Regions from separate parts of the Zhengella sp. genome, predicted to be linked through region 3. Evidence: predicted binding sites of a transcription regulator. Region 3 holds the regulator's gene; each other region holds the start of a gene.
The links. The regulator LexA, encoded in region 3, represses DNA repair genes until DNA is damaged. The targets are predictions, from matches to a motif close to TGTTCNNNNTGTGTTCNG.
Positions count from the first base shown of each region.

Region 1: R3D65_RS07775 (YifB family Mg chelatase-like AAA ATPase) is a predicted target of LexA. The motif match lies at 1,852-1,869, and genes of this name have one in related genera.
Region 2: R3D65_RS08665 (DNA recombination protein RmuC) is a predicted target of LexA. The motif match lies at 2,167-2,184, and genes of this name have one in related genera.

Region 1 is NZ_JAWKWO010000002.1:352,208-357,136, forward strand. Features, by position in the region: partial or broken gene R3D65_RS07765 (putative bifunctional diguanylate cyclase/phosphodiesterase) at 1-597, opposite strand, end outside; gene gshB (glutathione synthase) at 825-1,769, shown strand; gene R3D65_RS07775 (YifB family Mg chelatase-like AAA ATPase) at 1,952-3,484, shown strand; gene trxA (thioredoxin) at 3,764-4,087, opposite strand; gene addA (double-strand break repair helicase AddA) at 4,163-4,929, opposite strand, start outside.
Region 2 is NZ_JAWKWO010000002.1:531,991-536,919, reverse strand. Features, by position in the region: gene truA (tRNA pseudouridine(38-40) synthase TruA) at 1-604, opposite strand, end outside; gene fmt (methionyl-tRNA formyltransferase) at 609-1,526, opposite strand; gene def (peptide deformylase) at 1,582-2,115, opposite strand; gene R3D65_RS08665 (DNA recombination protein RmuC) at 2,219-3,466, shown strand; gene R3D65_RS08660 (TraR/DksA family transcriptional regulator) at 3,575-3,889, shown strand; gene R3D65_RS08655 (hypothetical protein) at 3,894-4,067, opposite strand; gene R3D65_RS08650 (NADP-dependent oxidoreductase) at 4,229-4,929, shown strand, end outside.
Region 3 is NZ_JAWKWO010000001.1:112,796-117,724, reverse strand. Features, by position in the region: gene R3D65_RS00470 (ComEC/Rec2 family competence protein) at 1-1,203, shown strand, start outside; gene R3D65_RS00465 (FTR1 family protein) at 1,338-2,144, shown strand; gene lexA (transcriptional repressor LexA) at 2,260-2,964, opposite strand; gene glp (gephyrin-like molybdotransferase Glp) at 3,078-4,298, opposite strand; gene moaC (cyclic pyranopterin monophosphate synthase MoaC) at 4,303-4,785, opposite strand; gene trpC (indole-3-glycerol phosphate synthase TrpC) at 4,788-4,929, opposite strand, start outside.

The DNA of each region.
Region 1 (4,929 bases), on a different contig from region 3:
GCGCCGCAGCGCCTGCTCGATATGCGTGACCCGCCGCGCAGCCTCTTCCATCGCGCGGCTGAAGATCTTCGCCTTCGAGCGGGCCGAGCGCTTGGCGTGGTAAAGCGCCGTCTCCGCCTTGTGGAAAAGCGCATCGGCATCGTCATCGGCATTGTAGTAGAGCGCCCCGCCAATGGAGGCGCCCAGCCGTGCCGTGCGGTCGCCGAGGTCGTAAGGCGCTGAAATCACCTCCAGCAGCATCTCGGCATGATCGCGTGCCGCCTTTTCGGTGAAGACCGAGGGATAGAGGATGGCGAATTCGTCGCCGCCGATCCGCGCCACGAAGGCGCCTTCGTCCAGAGCGTTGCGAAGGCGCAGCGCCACCTGCAGCAGGATGTCGTCGCCGGCCATGCGGCCGAACAGGTCGTTGATGGGCTTGAAGCCGTCGAGGTCGATGATGCAGATGGTGAACGGAACCGGATCGTCCGCCGTATCGGCGATCTGGCGTGCAACCTTTTCCGAAAAGCGCTGGCGGTTGCCAAGCCCCGTCAGCGGATCCGTCAGGACGAGTTCTTTACTGGCCTGCGGTCGGAAGCCTGTTTTTCCGGACGTATGCATGACGCCCCTGTTTCGTCACCTCGATCCGGACGAGTCTCAAGGGGAAGTCTGAATATTTCGTGATATTCGAACTATAAGATCAGACCTGCCGTCCGTCTTCGCGACCACGGCCCCGCGGCATGGTGGCCGCGCGCGTTTGGAATTGGCAAACCCGCGCGCGGGCGATACATGGGCAGGACAGAATGCAGCGAAGCCGGCCTTGGCCGGATACCAGGGAGCAAGCGGGCATGGCACTCAACATCGCGGTCCAGATGGACCACGTCTCCTCGATCCAGATTGCCGGCGACACCACCTTCGCCCTGTGCCTGGAGGCGCAGGCGCGCGGGCATCGCCTTCATCACTACACGCCGGACAGCCTGTCCCAGGAAGAGGATCGCATCCATGCCTGGCTGGAACCGCTGGAAGTGCGGGATGTCAGGGACAACCACTTCACGCTGGGCGCGCCGGTGCGCACCGACCTTTCGGACATGGATGTGGTGCTGCTGCGCCAGGACCCGCCATTCGACATGAACTACATCACCACCACCCACATGCTCGAACGCATCCACCCCGGAACTTTGGTGGTCAATGATCCGGCATGGGTGCGCAATTCGCCGGAGAAGATTTTCGTCACGGAGTTCGCCGACCTGATGCCGGCCACGCTCATCACCCGCAATCGGGCCGACGTGGCCGCTTTCCGCGAGAAGCATGGCGATGTCATCATCAAGCCGCTTTATGGCAATGGTGGCGCCGGCATTTTCCACATGCGCGAGGATGACCGCAACCTGGCGTCGTTGCTGGAAATGTTCGAGCAGATTTTCCGCGAGCCCTACATCGTGCAGCAATACCTGCCTGCCGTGCGCAAGGGCGACAAGCGCATCATCCTCATCGATGGCGAACCGGTTGGCGCCATCAACCGGGTGCCGGCCGACCATGACAGCCGCTCCAACATGCATGTGGGCGGCCGGGCGGAACATTCCGACCTGACCGAACGGGAACGCGAGATCTGCGCACGCATCGGTCCCGCCCTGCGCGAGCGTGGCTTCATCCTCGTCGGCATTGACGTGATCGGCGACTGGCTCACCGAGATCAACGTGACCTCGCCGACCGGCGTGCGCGAAGTGAAGAAGTTCGGCGGCGCAGATATCGCCGCCCTTTTCTGGGATGCCGTTGAACGCCGCGCGGCGGGCTGACCGCCCGGCGCGGTACGCGCTGTTCCGTCTGCACAACCCGATGCAACCGCTTTCCACCGTCGCGGGTGCATTGTTCCTGAATTGTTCTTGATTTCTTCCGGCAGTTGTGGTTTCACTGTCCTGCGTGCTGACAATTCGTCCGCGGGCCGTTCTGGGGATGCGGCCTGCAAGGGGGATGACACATGGTGTCACGTGTCCGCACGGTTGCTTTCCAGGGGATCGAGGCTGTTCCTGTCGACGTCCAGGTCATGGTCGCGCCCGGCAAGATGAACATGCATATCGTCGGCCTGCCGGACAAGGCCGTGGCGGAAAGCCGTGAGCGGGTGCAGGCGGCACTGCATGCCTCCGGCCTTTCCATGCCCGTCAAGAAGGTGACGGTGAACCTGGCGCCGGCGGACCTGCCCAAGGAGGGCAGCCACTATGACTTGCCGATCGCGCTCGGCCTGATGGCTGCTTTGGGCGCGATTCCGCCCGATGCGCTGGCCTCCCATGTGGTTCTGGGCGAACTGGCGCTGGACGGAACGATTGCACCTGTGGCAGGCGCCTTGCCTGCGGCCATGGGGGCCAATGCCGAGGGCCTCGGCCTGATCTGTCCGCACGGCTCCGGCGCCGAGGCCGCCTGGGCCGGCGCCGGCATCGACATTCTCGCCCCGCGCAGCCTCATCGCCATAGCCAATCACTTCCGCGGCACGCAGGTTCTCACCCGGCCCGAGCCGATGATCCGGCAGGCGCCGGCCAACCTGCCCGATCTCGCTGACATAAAGGGCCAGGAAACGGCCAAGCGCGCGCTCGAACTGGCTGCCGCCGGCGGCCACAACCTGCTCATGGTCGGACCGCCAGGATCGGGCAAGTCGATGCTTGCCCAGCGCCTGCCATCCATTCTGCCGCGCCTGACGCCGCGCGAATTGCTGGATGTCTCGATGATCGCGTCGATCGCCGGCGAACTGGCCGGAGGCAAGCTGTCCGACCGCCGGCCTTTCCGTGCCCCGCATCATTCCGCGTCCATGGCGGCCATGGTGGGCGGCGGATTTCGCGCCCGTCCGGGCGAGGTCTCCATGGCGCATAACGGCGTACTCTTTCTCGACGAGTTTCCCGAATTCGCCCCCGCCGTGCTGGATTCGCTGCGGCAGCCGCTGGAAACCGGCGAATGCTTCATCGCGCGCGCCAATCACCGTGTCTCCTATCCGGCCCGCATCCAGCTGGTTGCGGCCATGAATCCCTGCCGCTGCGGCATGGCGGGGGAGCCGGGCCACCGGTGTGCCCGCGGTCCGCGCTGCCAGAGCGAATATCAGGCGCGCATTTCCGGCCCGCTGCTGGACCGCATCGACTTGCGCGTGGAAGTGCCCGCCGTTTCGGCGGCCGACCTGATCCGCCCCGGCACGGCCGAGACCTCGGCGGCGGTTGCGCGGCGCGTCGAGGCAGCCCGCGCCATGCAGGCGGCGCGTTACGCGGCGCTTGGCCTGCCGCCATCCACCGTCAACGCCCATTGCCCGACGGCGCTGGTCGAGCAGGTGGCAAGCCCGGATTCCGCCGGACTGCAACTGCTTCACGATGCCGCTGAGAAGGCCGGTTTCTCGGCCCGCGCCTATCATCGAATCCTGAAGGTTGCGCGCACACTCGCCGATCTCGATGGCGCCGACACGGTCGGACGCATCCACTTGGCCGAGTCCATTTCATACCGGATGGCGGGAGAGCGGATGGCCTCGGCCGCCTGAGCGCCGGCTTCGCGCCCTGCCTGCGGAAGGACCGCGGTCAGACATGCCGGCCACTGGCCCGGCACCCGTTGCATCACGCGCGCAAAGCGGGATCGCGCGCCCCCGGAAGCGGTACGCATCCGCTTGCCCGTCAGGGTGGCTGGCAAGGGAGGGCGATGGTCGGCAGGGAAACATCAAGCTCAAAAACATGAAAAACCCCGGCGCCAGGCGCCGGGGTTCTGTTGTCTGACCCTGACCGGCAGCACCTGCCGGTTGGCCGGTTGGCCGATACGACCGGACTCAGGCCACCGCGCCGGAAATCCAGGACGACAGGGCCGTCTTCGGCGCAGCGCCCACCTTCATGTCGGCCACTTCGCCGCCCTTGAAGATCATCAGCGTCGGGATCGAGCGAACGCCATACTGCGCCGCCAGTTCCGGATTTTCGTCGATATTGATCTTCGCGATCTTGATCTTGCCGGCCATTTCACCGGCGATCTCGTCGAGCGCCGGTGCGATCATCTTGCACGGACCGCACCATTCGGCCCAGAAATCCACCACCACCGGCTCGGCGGCGCCAAGCACGTCGGACTGGAAATTGGATTTGTCGATCTTGACGGTCGCCATTGTCATTTCTCCTTGCGAGATTCGTGTTGGCGCCAATGTGGTCCTTCGCGTGTCGCTGTTCAAGTCACAACTTTGTCACGCCCGACGCAGCCGCAATCGGGTCAAGGCCTCTTCCATTGCCGCGTCAGGAAGCATGATCAGACGTGCGGCTTCGGTGAACAGCAGCGCGCAAGCGACGGGCCTGTCTGGCCAGAGCTGTTCGAGCAGCGCCTTGTAGAGCGCCATCTGTACGACATAGGCGGACGGAACCTGCGCCAGCGATGCCGGCGGCGGCCGGTTGGTCTTGTAGTCCAGCGCCAGCACGCCCTTGCCGGTCACGCACAGCCGGTCGATGACACCGGAGACAGGGTGGCGCCGCCCGGCGATGTCGACATGCCCGGAAACCGGCACTTCGGCCCGCGATCCTGGCCCGAAAGCTTCCCCGAAGCCCGGATCGGCAAGAATCGCGAGCACGGTCTCCAGCGCGCGTTCCGCCTCGCCATCCGGCCAGTCGGTTGCGGCGCGGGCGAGCCATGCGCGCGCCGTTGCCTCCCGGCGGCCGGGCTCCACATCCGGCAGCATCTGGAACAGGGTATGCAAGGCAATGCCCCGGCGAATCGCCAGGGGCGCCATGTCGGGCGTGTCGAGAACGGGCGAGCCGGCGGGTGGGGCATCGCCGGCCACCGGGTCGATCAGCAGCGCCGCCCCGGACGGAGACAGCGGCCTCGGCAGGGGCTCGGCGGGTACGGGCCGGGCCGTCGGGTCGAACGGCAAGGGTCTGGCCTGCGCTTGCGCGGCAGCGGCCGGTGGCGCGCAAGGCGGCAAGCCCGGCCCTTCGGTCTCCCGGTAAACGAGCACGGACT
Region 2 (4,929 bases), on a different contig from region 3:
AACGGACCTGGTTGTGCAGGAAGGAGCGGGCCGAGCAGCGCACCTCGATCATGTCGCCGCCGCGCGTCACATCGATGCGCTCCATTGTCTTCACAGGGCTCCTGGCCTGGCACTGGGCGGCGCGGAATGTCGTGAAGTCATGGGTGCCGATCAGTATCTCGGCCGCGTCGGCCATCGCCGCTTCGTCGATCACCCCCTTCTTGACCCACCAGGCGCGGTCGCGCTCAAGCGCCAGCGGCGGGCGGCGATTGATGATGCGATAGAGGTAGTGGCGGCGCGTTGCGGAAAAACGGGCATGGAATCCCTCCTCCGCCCTTTCCACCGACAGCACCGAGACGGCTTCGCCGGCCTCGCGCAGCATGGCGTTGACTGCCTCGTGAAACTTGAAGGGCGCCCAGTCGCGCGCCAGATCGGCATGGCTGACCTGCCCGGTCGCATGCACGCCGGCATCGGTGCGCCCGGCCACCTGCAAGGTCACGGTCTCGCGCGCGAAGCGGGCGATCGCCGCCTCGATGGCGGCCTGCACGCTGTGGCCGTTCTTCTGGCGCTGCCAGCCCTTGTAGGGCGTGCCGTCATACTCGACCGTCATGCGATAGCGCGGCATGGCTTCAATCCAGCACGACGCCGGCGGAAACGGGATTGCCGCGCAGGAAGCCGGCCGCATCCAGCGTCTTGCCGCCCGCCTTTTGCAGCCGGGTAAGGCGGACCGCGCCGGTGCCGCAGGCAATCGTCAGCGCTTCGTCCAGCACGGATCCGGGCTTGCCGCTCCCTTCGGCAAGCGTGGAACCGAGCAGCTTGACCCGCTCAGGCTTGCCTGCGCCGAGCGTCATCTCGCACCAGGCGCCCGGAAAGGGGGCGAGACCGCGAATGCGATCATGGACCTCGCGCGCAGGGCGCGACCAGTCGATGCGGGTCTCCGCCTTGTCGATCTTGCGGGCATAGGTGACGCCGTCCTCCGGCTGCGGCGTCAGCGTCAGCTTTCCTGCCTCCAGCGCAGCCATGGCCTCCACCATCAGGGCGGCGCCGGTTTCCATCATCACGTCATGCAATTGACCGGCCGTCATGTCCGGGCCGATGGCAACGGGCGCGGCCTTGGCGACGGGGCCGGTATCCAGCCCCTCGTCCATCTTCATCACCATCATCGCCGTTTCCCTGTCGCCGGCCATGATGGCGCGCTGAATGGGCGCGGCACCGCGCCAGCGCGGCAGCGCCGAAGCGTGGCCGTTGAAGCAGCCGAGCCGCGTTCCCTCCAGGATGGGCCGGGGCAGCAGGAGGCCATAGGCGACAACGACCGCGGCATCGGCCTCCAGCGCACGAAAGGCGGCCTGTTCGGATTGACCTTTCAGGGAAACCGGCGTTCGCACGTCGATCCCCAGCGCTTCGGCGGCCTTGTGAACCGGAGACGGGGTGAGTTCGAGCCCGCGGCGGCCTGCCTTGCGCGGCGGCTGCGCGTAGACCGCCACGATGTCATGGCCGGCCGCGTGAAGTGCGCGCAGTGTCGGCACGGAGAAATCGGGCGTTCCCATGAAAATGATGCGCACGATCAGGCTCTCCCGGCGATTCGCAAGCGGCGCGGGCGCGTCAGCCCACCATGGTGCGGGTGCCGCCGCGATCCTTCGCCAGCTTCTTGAATTTCTTGATGACCATGTCGCGTTTCAGGCGCGAAATGTGATCGATGAACAGAACGCCGTTGAGGTGGTCGATCTCGTGTTGCAGGCAGGTGGCCATGAGACCGTCGGCCTCCATCGTGCGCTGCCTTCCGTCCAGATCGAGATAGTTGACCGTGACGCTGGCGGGCCGTTCCACCTCCGCATAATAGTCCGGGATGGAAAGGCAGCCCTCCTCATAGACCGAACGGTCATCGCTGGAGGCGACGATTTCCGGGTTGATGAAGATGTGCGGGGCCGGCGCCTCGCCCTCCTTGGCCAGATCAATGGTCAGCATCCGGATCGGCTCGGCCACCTGGATGGCGGCAAGGCCGATGCCCGGTGCATCATACATGGTGTCCAGCATGTCCCGCGCGAAAGCACGCAGGGCATCGTCCACGCGCTCGACAGGCCTGGAAACCTCGCGCAGGACAGGATCGGGCAAAAGGACAAGCGGCTTGATCGTCATGGCTTGCACATAAGCGCTCGCGCGCGAGGCGTCAACGCGCCAAACGGCATTTGTTCGCGTTTTGATCTCGCTTCAGGCGTGCAAACCTGCTAGCCTCGCCGGCATGGAATCGTTGATCATGCTGCTTTCGGAGCCCGCCGGCGCGTTTGGACGCACCGTCGTCATCTTCGGCCACGTCCTGCTGGCGGGAGCGGTGGCGCTGCTCGGCGCCGTCCTGCTCGCCTGGCGGCGCGGGGCGCGGCAGAGCGCGGAAGCCGCCGCGCGGGAGGCCGAGCAACAGCGCCTTCTGGCCGACCTGATGAAGGCGCAGGGCGAGATGCAGGGGCGCATGGCCACGCTGGCCGATGTGTTCGGCGCACGCCAGGCCGAACTCAACCAGTCGATCCGCGAACGTCTCGACGGCATGACCAGCCGGATCGGCCAGACCATGAGCGAACAGACGAAATCCACCCATGAGAACCTGGCGAAACTGCAAGAGCGGCTGGCTGTCATCGACACGGCGCAGAGCAATATCCAGTCGCTGGCGGGACAGGTGGTGGAGTTGCAGGCGATCCTTTCCAACAAGCAGACGCGCGGCGCCTTCGGGCAGGCCCGCATGGAAGCCATCATCGCCGATGCACTGCCGGCGGGCGCCTACGAATTCCAGGCCACGCTGGCGAACGGATCACGGCCGGATTGCCTGATCCTGATGCCGAACGGGGCGCCGCCGCTGGCCATCGATGCGAAGTTTCCGCTGGAAGGCTGGAACGCGGTGCGCGCGGCGGAGCATGCCGAAGCGGAAAAACAGGCACGGCAGCGTTTCCGCCGCGACATGGAGGTTCACATCGCAGCCGTTGCCGGGAAATATCTCGTTCCCGGCGAGACACAGGACACGGCCTTCCTTTTCGTGCCATCCGAATCGATCTTCGCCGACATCCACGAGCAATTCGAGACGCTGGTGCAGAAGGCCCACCGCGCCCGGGTGGTGATCGTGTCGCCATCGCTGCTCATGCTCTCGGTGCAGGTGGTGCAATCCGTGCTGAAGGATGCGCGCATGCGTGAGCAGGCGCATCTGATCCAGGGCGAGGTGGCGCATCTGATGAACGACCTGGGCCGGCTGAGTGACCGGGTCATGAAGCTGCAGACCCATTTCGGCCAGGCATCGCGCGACATCGAGCAGATCGTCACGTCCACACAGAAACTGTCGCAGCGCGGCGAGAAGATCGAGGCCCTGGAGTTCGGCCCGTCCGAGCCGGACCGGCGGCAGACGGACCACGGGCGGCTGGCCGGAAGCCGTCCCTCCTCTCCGCACGACGTGCCGCACGAGGACACGCCGAGGCGGCTGCGCCTGCACGTGGTGGACGAGGATTGACCCGGCGCGTCGTGTTGAGCCAAATCAAGAAAAAACCGGCAGGTGCGGTTATTGTGCCGGATAAAGGGCCGTGCAACGGTGTGCGGCATTCAGGAGGTAAGAAGATCCATGGTCGATGTCGCCTATTTCAAGAACAAGCTGCTTGCCCGCCAGGCTGAACTCCGCGAACGTCTTGAGGAAATCGAGCACGATCTGGACGAGCCGGCCAGCGCCGACACGGAAGAACGCGCGACGGAACGCGAAGGCGACGAAGTGCTTGAAAGCCTCGGCAACCAGGGCATGGAGGAACTGCGCCGGATCGAAGCCGCGCTCAATCGCGTCGACAACGGGACCTATGGCGACTGCGTGAAATGCGGCGAGGAAATCTCGCCGGACCGGCTCGAATTGCTGCCGGCCACGCCTTTCTGCCGCAATTGCGCCTGACCGGTCAGCGCCGGACGCGAATCCTGACCGGCTGCATCGCCAGCCGGTCATAGCTGCGCAGGGCGAGGGCCCGGCGCGCCAGTTCGCGCGCTTCTGCCACGAGACCGCTGTGCTTCAACAGCTTGGCCTGCTTGATCATCATGGTTGCAAGTTCATTCAGGCGGCTCGGTCTTTGCATCTTTCATCTCCCTGTGCCCCCGTCCTGTTACGGTGGGTCTTGAAGGGCGGTTTTCCAATTCACGTTCTGTTTACCGTGGTGCACCGGCGAACAGCCGCTTGCCCTGACGGCCCTTGCGCCTATAGTCCCGGTCCAGACGATCGCCAGCACGGGAGGAAAGCATGGGCGCGAACGGTCAACGGATCATCCTGACGGCTTATCCGAAAGGGATGCCCGGTCATGACGAACTGAAACTTCAAGCCCATGACTATCCATCTCCGGGCCAGGGCGAGGTTCTCGTCAAGGTCATCTATCTTTCGCTCGACCCCTACATGCGCGGGCGGATGAGCCCGGCAAAATCCTATGCCGTATCGACAGAGATCGGCGGCGTCGTGACGGCGGAGGCCGTCTGCTCTGTGCTGGAAAGCGGCGATGCCTCGCTTTCGGCCGGCGATATCGTGCTGGCGCGCACCGGCTGGCAGAGCCATGCGGTGATGCCGGCGGATGCCTGCCGCAAGCTCGATCCGTCGGCCGCGCCGATTTCCACCGCGCTCGGCTGCCTCGGCATGCCGGGCTTTACCGCCTATGCCGGGCTCATCGAGCATGGCAAGCCGAAGGCCGGCGAAACCGTTCTCGTCTCGGCGGCCAATGGCGCTGTCGGCCAGCTTGTCGGCCAGATCGCGAAGATCAAGGGCTGCCGGGCCGTCGGCATTGCCGGTTCGGACGAGAAATGCGCCCAGGTGGTGGACGAATTCGGCTTTGACGCCTGCGTGAACTACAAGGAAGCCGACTTTCCCCAGAAGCTGAAAGCCGCCTGTCCGGATGGCGTGGATGTCTATTTCGAGAACGTGGCCGGCGATGTGCTTAAGGCCGTCATCCCGCT
Region 3 (4,929 bases):
ATGCTGCTGGCGCTTCACGCCGACCGGATGGCGCTGACCATGCGCAACATTGCGATTGCCGCCGTGCTGATCCTGCTCTGGAGTCCGCACGAGATCACAGGGCCGGGGTTCCAGATGTCCTTTGCCGCCACGGCCGCGCTCGTCGCCGCTTATGCGGCAGTGCAGCAGCATCGCATGGCAAAAGGGAAGGGCATGGCCGGTGGGTGGGCCGGCTCCGTGCTGCGCCCCGTTGCGGCGCTGCTCTTCACCTCCATCATTGCCGGTGCCGCGACCGGCATATATGGCGCGTTCCACTTCCAGCGCTATGCCCCGCTCGGGCCCGTGGCAAACCTCGCCGCAATGCCGATCGTGTCGCTGGTCGTCATGCCCGCGGCCCTTGTCGCGCATCTGATGATCCTGTTCGACCTTGATGCACCCTTCTTCTGGCTCATGGGGCAGGGCATCGGACTGGTGCTGCGGATCGCCCACGAAACCGCGAGCCGGTCCGGCCATGACCAGACCGGGCTCGTGCCGCTGCCGGCGATGATGCTGGCCACGATCGCGCTCATTGCGGCAACGGTCCTGACGACCCGCCTGCGCCTGCTCGCCTTGCCGTTCATACTGGCCGCCGGCCTGGCCTGGCGCGGTGCCGACATTCCCGATGGCTGGATATCCGATGACGGAAAGACGCTGGCCATCCGCATCGCTGAGGGCAGCCTTGCCTTCAATCGCACCCGGATTTCCAGCTTCACACGCCAGAACTGGACACGGGCAGCGGGAACCGGCGAGGTCAGACGCGCCGCCGCATTGAAACGCGGCAGCCTGGCGGCCTTGCTGGCCCGGGAAGCGACAGGCAAGGCGGCAAGACCCCTGGCCGGGGGATTTGCCTGCGACGATCAACTCTGCCTGGCAAAGGCCCCGCGCGGCTGGATCGTCCAGACGGACGATCCGGAAACAGTCCGTGCCGCATGCCGGACCGCCATCCTCATTCTCTACAGCAAGCCTTCCGAAGCGCCCCGCTGCGGTGGACGGCACATGGCCGTCATCGTCACAGCCCGGCAATTGGCGCTCGAAGGATCGGCTGCCTTTCGCCTGAACCCGCACGGCAAGGGCGTTTCGATCCGCCATGCCATCAACCGGCCATACCGCCCGTGGCACAGGCATCGGAAATGGTCGCGCGCCGCCCGCGGCCTGGAAGAGTGGAAGCCGGAGGCCAGGGATTGACACTTGGCCGTGCCGCCAGCGTCCCACCTGCAGGCATCCAGTTTGGAAACGTTACAAACTGGGCAAAGGCTGCTTGCGGCCGCCGGGCACATCTGGCTTCCTGCGGACGATCTTGAACAATGAGAGAAAACGAGATGCCAATTCTGTCGGCGGCTCTTGAGTCCGGACTTGTCCTTTTTCGCGAGGGCCTTGAGGCCCTTCTGGTCATATCGGCTCTTGCCGCGTTCCTCCATCGCGCCGGCATGGGCGAGCGCACGCGTTACCTCTATATCGGCGTGGCCATGGCGGTTCTTGCTAGCGTGGCCGCCGCGCTTGCCTTCGAGGTGTTCCTCGGTGGCGCCCATGACGACCGACTTGAAGCAGTTGTCATGATGGTTGCGGCCGGCCTGATGTTCTACATGTCCGGTTGGCTCTTTCTGAAGCAGGATCCGAAGGCATGGCAGGCGACCTTGCGTGCCGTGGCAGACCGCGCAGTCAGCGCGGGAACGACATTGTCGCTCGCCCTGATTGCCTTTCTCGCAGTCTTTCGCGAAGGCGCTGAAACAATCCTGTTTCTCCATGCGAGCGCTGCGGCGAGTGGTGGATGGCATGTCGGCTTCTGGATCGGCATTGCTGCCGCCACCGGCGTGCTGGCCGTTGTCTGGTTTGCGGTCAATGCTTTCGCCGCGCGGTTGCCCCTGCGTTTCATCTTTCTGGCAACCTCGGCCTTCCTCTTTGTCATGGGCCTGAAATTCGTTGGCGGTTCGGTTCAGGAACTGCAGGAACTGCAACTGTTGGCCTACGATCCGATGGACTTGCCGTCATCGCTCGTCGATGCCGGGTTGAACCCGACCTGGGAAGCCATCGTCCCGCAAGCCGCGATCGTCATCCTCGCGGTGATCGGCGCCGCCCTGGCATCGACGCGCCGGCGCAAGCAGCCTGCCGGTATTGCCGCTGAGTGAATGGCGGCGCCGGCCTCCACGAAGGCCGGGGATACGGAGTGAACGAAAAAAAAGGCGCCGAGCCAGTCCGGCGCCCCCTTTTCATGATCGATCGATCCAAATCCTGTTTCAGGCTTCAATACCGCCGGATCAGCCCGACCAGACGCCCTTGCACCTTCACGCGGTGGGGCGGGAAAATGCGCGTCTCGAAGGCCGGATTGGCCGCTTCCAGCGCAATGGAAGCCCCCTTGCGCCGGAAGCGCTTCAACGTCGCTTCCTCGTCATCGACCAGCGCGACGACGATGTCGCCGGGATTGGCCGTCTGGCCGTCGCGGATGATCACGGTGTCGCCGTCGAAAATACCGGCCTCGATCATCGAATCCCCGCGAACCTCCAGCGCGTAATGCTCGCCACCGCCCAGCATGTCCGGCGGCACGGCGATCGTGTGGGTCTGATGCTGGATGGCATCGATCGGCACGCCGGCGGCGATTCGCCCCATGACCGGAATGGCAATGGACTGTCCGGATTCCTTCTCGGCCGGCGGCGCCTTCGTGCCGCCTGGCTGCCCGCGTCCGCCCTCGATCACGCTGGGTGAAAACTTGCGCGCCTGAGGTGCGCCCGCAACCCCCTCGGGCATGCGGATCACCTCCAGCGCCCGTGCCCGGTTTGGCAGGCGGCGAATGAACCCGCGTTCCTCAAGTGCCGTGATCAGCCTGTGAATGCCGGACTTGGACGCCAGTTCCAGCGCATCCTTCATCTCGTCGAAGGAAGGCGGTATCCCGGTTTCTTTCAGCCGCTCATGAATGAAAAGCAGAAGTTCATGCTGTTTGCGGGTGAGCACGGGCCACCTCCTGACGAGTCGCAATACAAAACCGGAACAAACATATCTGTTCCCGTCCTGTTCCGCAAGTGGCATCGCAATGGTGCCGCACGCACGGCACGCCTGCGGGTCGGTCAGTCGCCGAGGCTGCGCAGGATCAGGCAGGGCACGTTGTCGCCTTCGTTGACGGCCGGTGCGTGCGCGGGCCGGATCACCAGGCAATTGGCCTCGGCCAGCGTGGACAGCATGGACGAATCCTGGCGCTTGAAAGGCGTCACCTGCAGGCCGCCCGTGCCATCGCTTGTGCAAACCGCACGCACGTGGTCCTGGCGGTCGCCATTTGCATTCATCGGCGTGGTCAGCCGGGCCGTGCGGATGTCATGCACATGGCGTGCCCCGCAAAGCGCCTTGATGAGCGGCTTCAGGAACAGATGGGCACAGACGAGGCTCGATACGGGATTGCCCGGCAGGCCCAGCACACGCGTTTCGCCAAAGCGCCCGACCATGAGCGGCTTGCCCGGCCGCATCGCGATCTTCCAGAAGTCGAGTTCCATCCCGGCATCGGCAAGGACCGACTGGACGAGATCATGATCGCCGACGGACGCGCCGCCCAGCGTGACGATGATATCGGCGCCTGCATCCCGAGCCCGCCCGACAGCGGCGCCGATGATGCCGTGATCGTCGCGGGCAATGCCCAGATCGATGACGGTGGCGCCGCATTCGGTCGCCAGTGCCGCAACGCCGAACGAATTGGAGGCGATGATCTGGTCCGGGCCGGGCAGGGCGCCAGGCGGAACCAGTTCGTCGCCGGTGGCGAGAATGGCGACGAGTGGCTTGCGTGCCACCGTGAGGCGGTCGTGATTGGCGGCGGCGGCGAGCGACAGCGCCGCGGCATCGAGTTGCCGGCCGGCCTTCAGGATGGTGCTGCCCTGGCGAAAGTCCAGCCCTTCGACGCGGATATTGCGGCCTTTCGGCTCGCCTTCGTTCACCTGGACGCGACCGTCGCCGAGCACGCCGACATTTTCCTGGATGATCACGGTATCGGCGCCGGAGGGGACGGGCGCGCCGGTGAAGATGCGCACGCATTCTCCGCCCTCCACCTTGCCCGAAAAGCGGTGGCCCGCTGCCGATTCGCCGATCACCGTCAGCGCGGCAGGCACGTTGGCGATGTCATCGGCCCGCACGGCATAGCCATCCATGGCGGCGGCCGGGAAGGGAGGTTGCGTGCGCCGGGCCGCCAGGTCGCTGGCCAGGAAGCGGCCTGCCGCATCCGCGATGTGAACCTCTTGCGCGCCCAGCAGGCCCGCATCGTCCAGCAGTCTGGAGAGCGCCTCGTCAACGGGAAGCAATGCCATTTCTTCAGTCCTCTGCGCGCCAGTGGCCGGATTTCCCGCCTTCCTTTTCGACAAGGCGGATATCGGTCAGCACCATGCCCCGGTCCACGGCCTTGGCCATGTCATAGATCGTGAGGCAGGTGACGGACACGGCCGACAGCGCTTCCATCTCCACACCGGTCTGGCCGTTCACCCGTGCCAGTGCGCGCACACGCAGGCCGGGCAGGGTTTCGTCGGGCGTGATGTCCACGGTCACCTTGGTGAGCAGCAGCGGGTGACAGAGCGGAACCAGCTCATGGGTCTTCTTGGCGGCCATGATGCCCGCAATCCGCGCCGTGGCGATGACATCGCCCTTCTTGGCATTGCCCGCAAGGATCATCGCCAGCGTTTCGGCCCGCATGCGCACCGCGCCCTCGGCAATGGCCGTGCGGCTCGTGGCGGCCTTGTCGCCGACATCCACCATGTGGGCCTCGCCGTTTTCCGCGATATGGGTCAGATGCTCAGCCATGGTCAGCCTGCCGCAAGCCGCGCGCCATCGCCTTCGAGCAGGGTCCGTGTGGCGGCTGTCACGTCATCCTGGCGCATCAGGCTTTCCCCGACCAGGAAGGAAGTCACGCCGTGGCCTGCAAGCCGTTGGCAATCGGCATGGGTG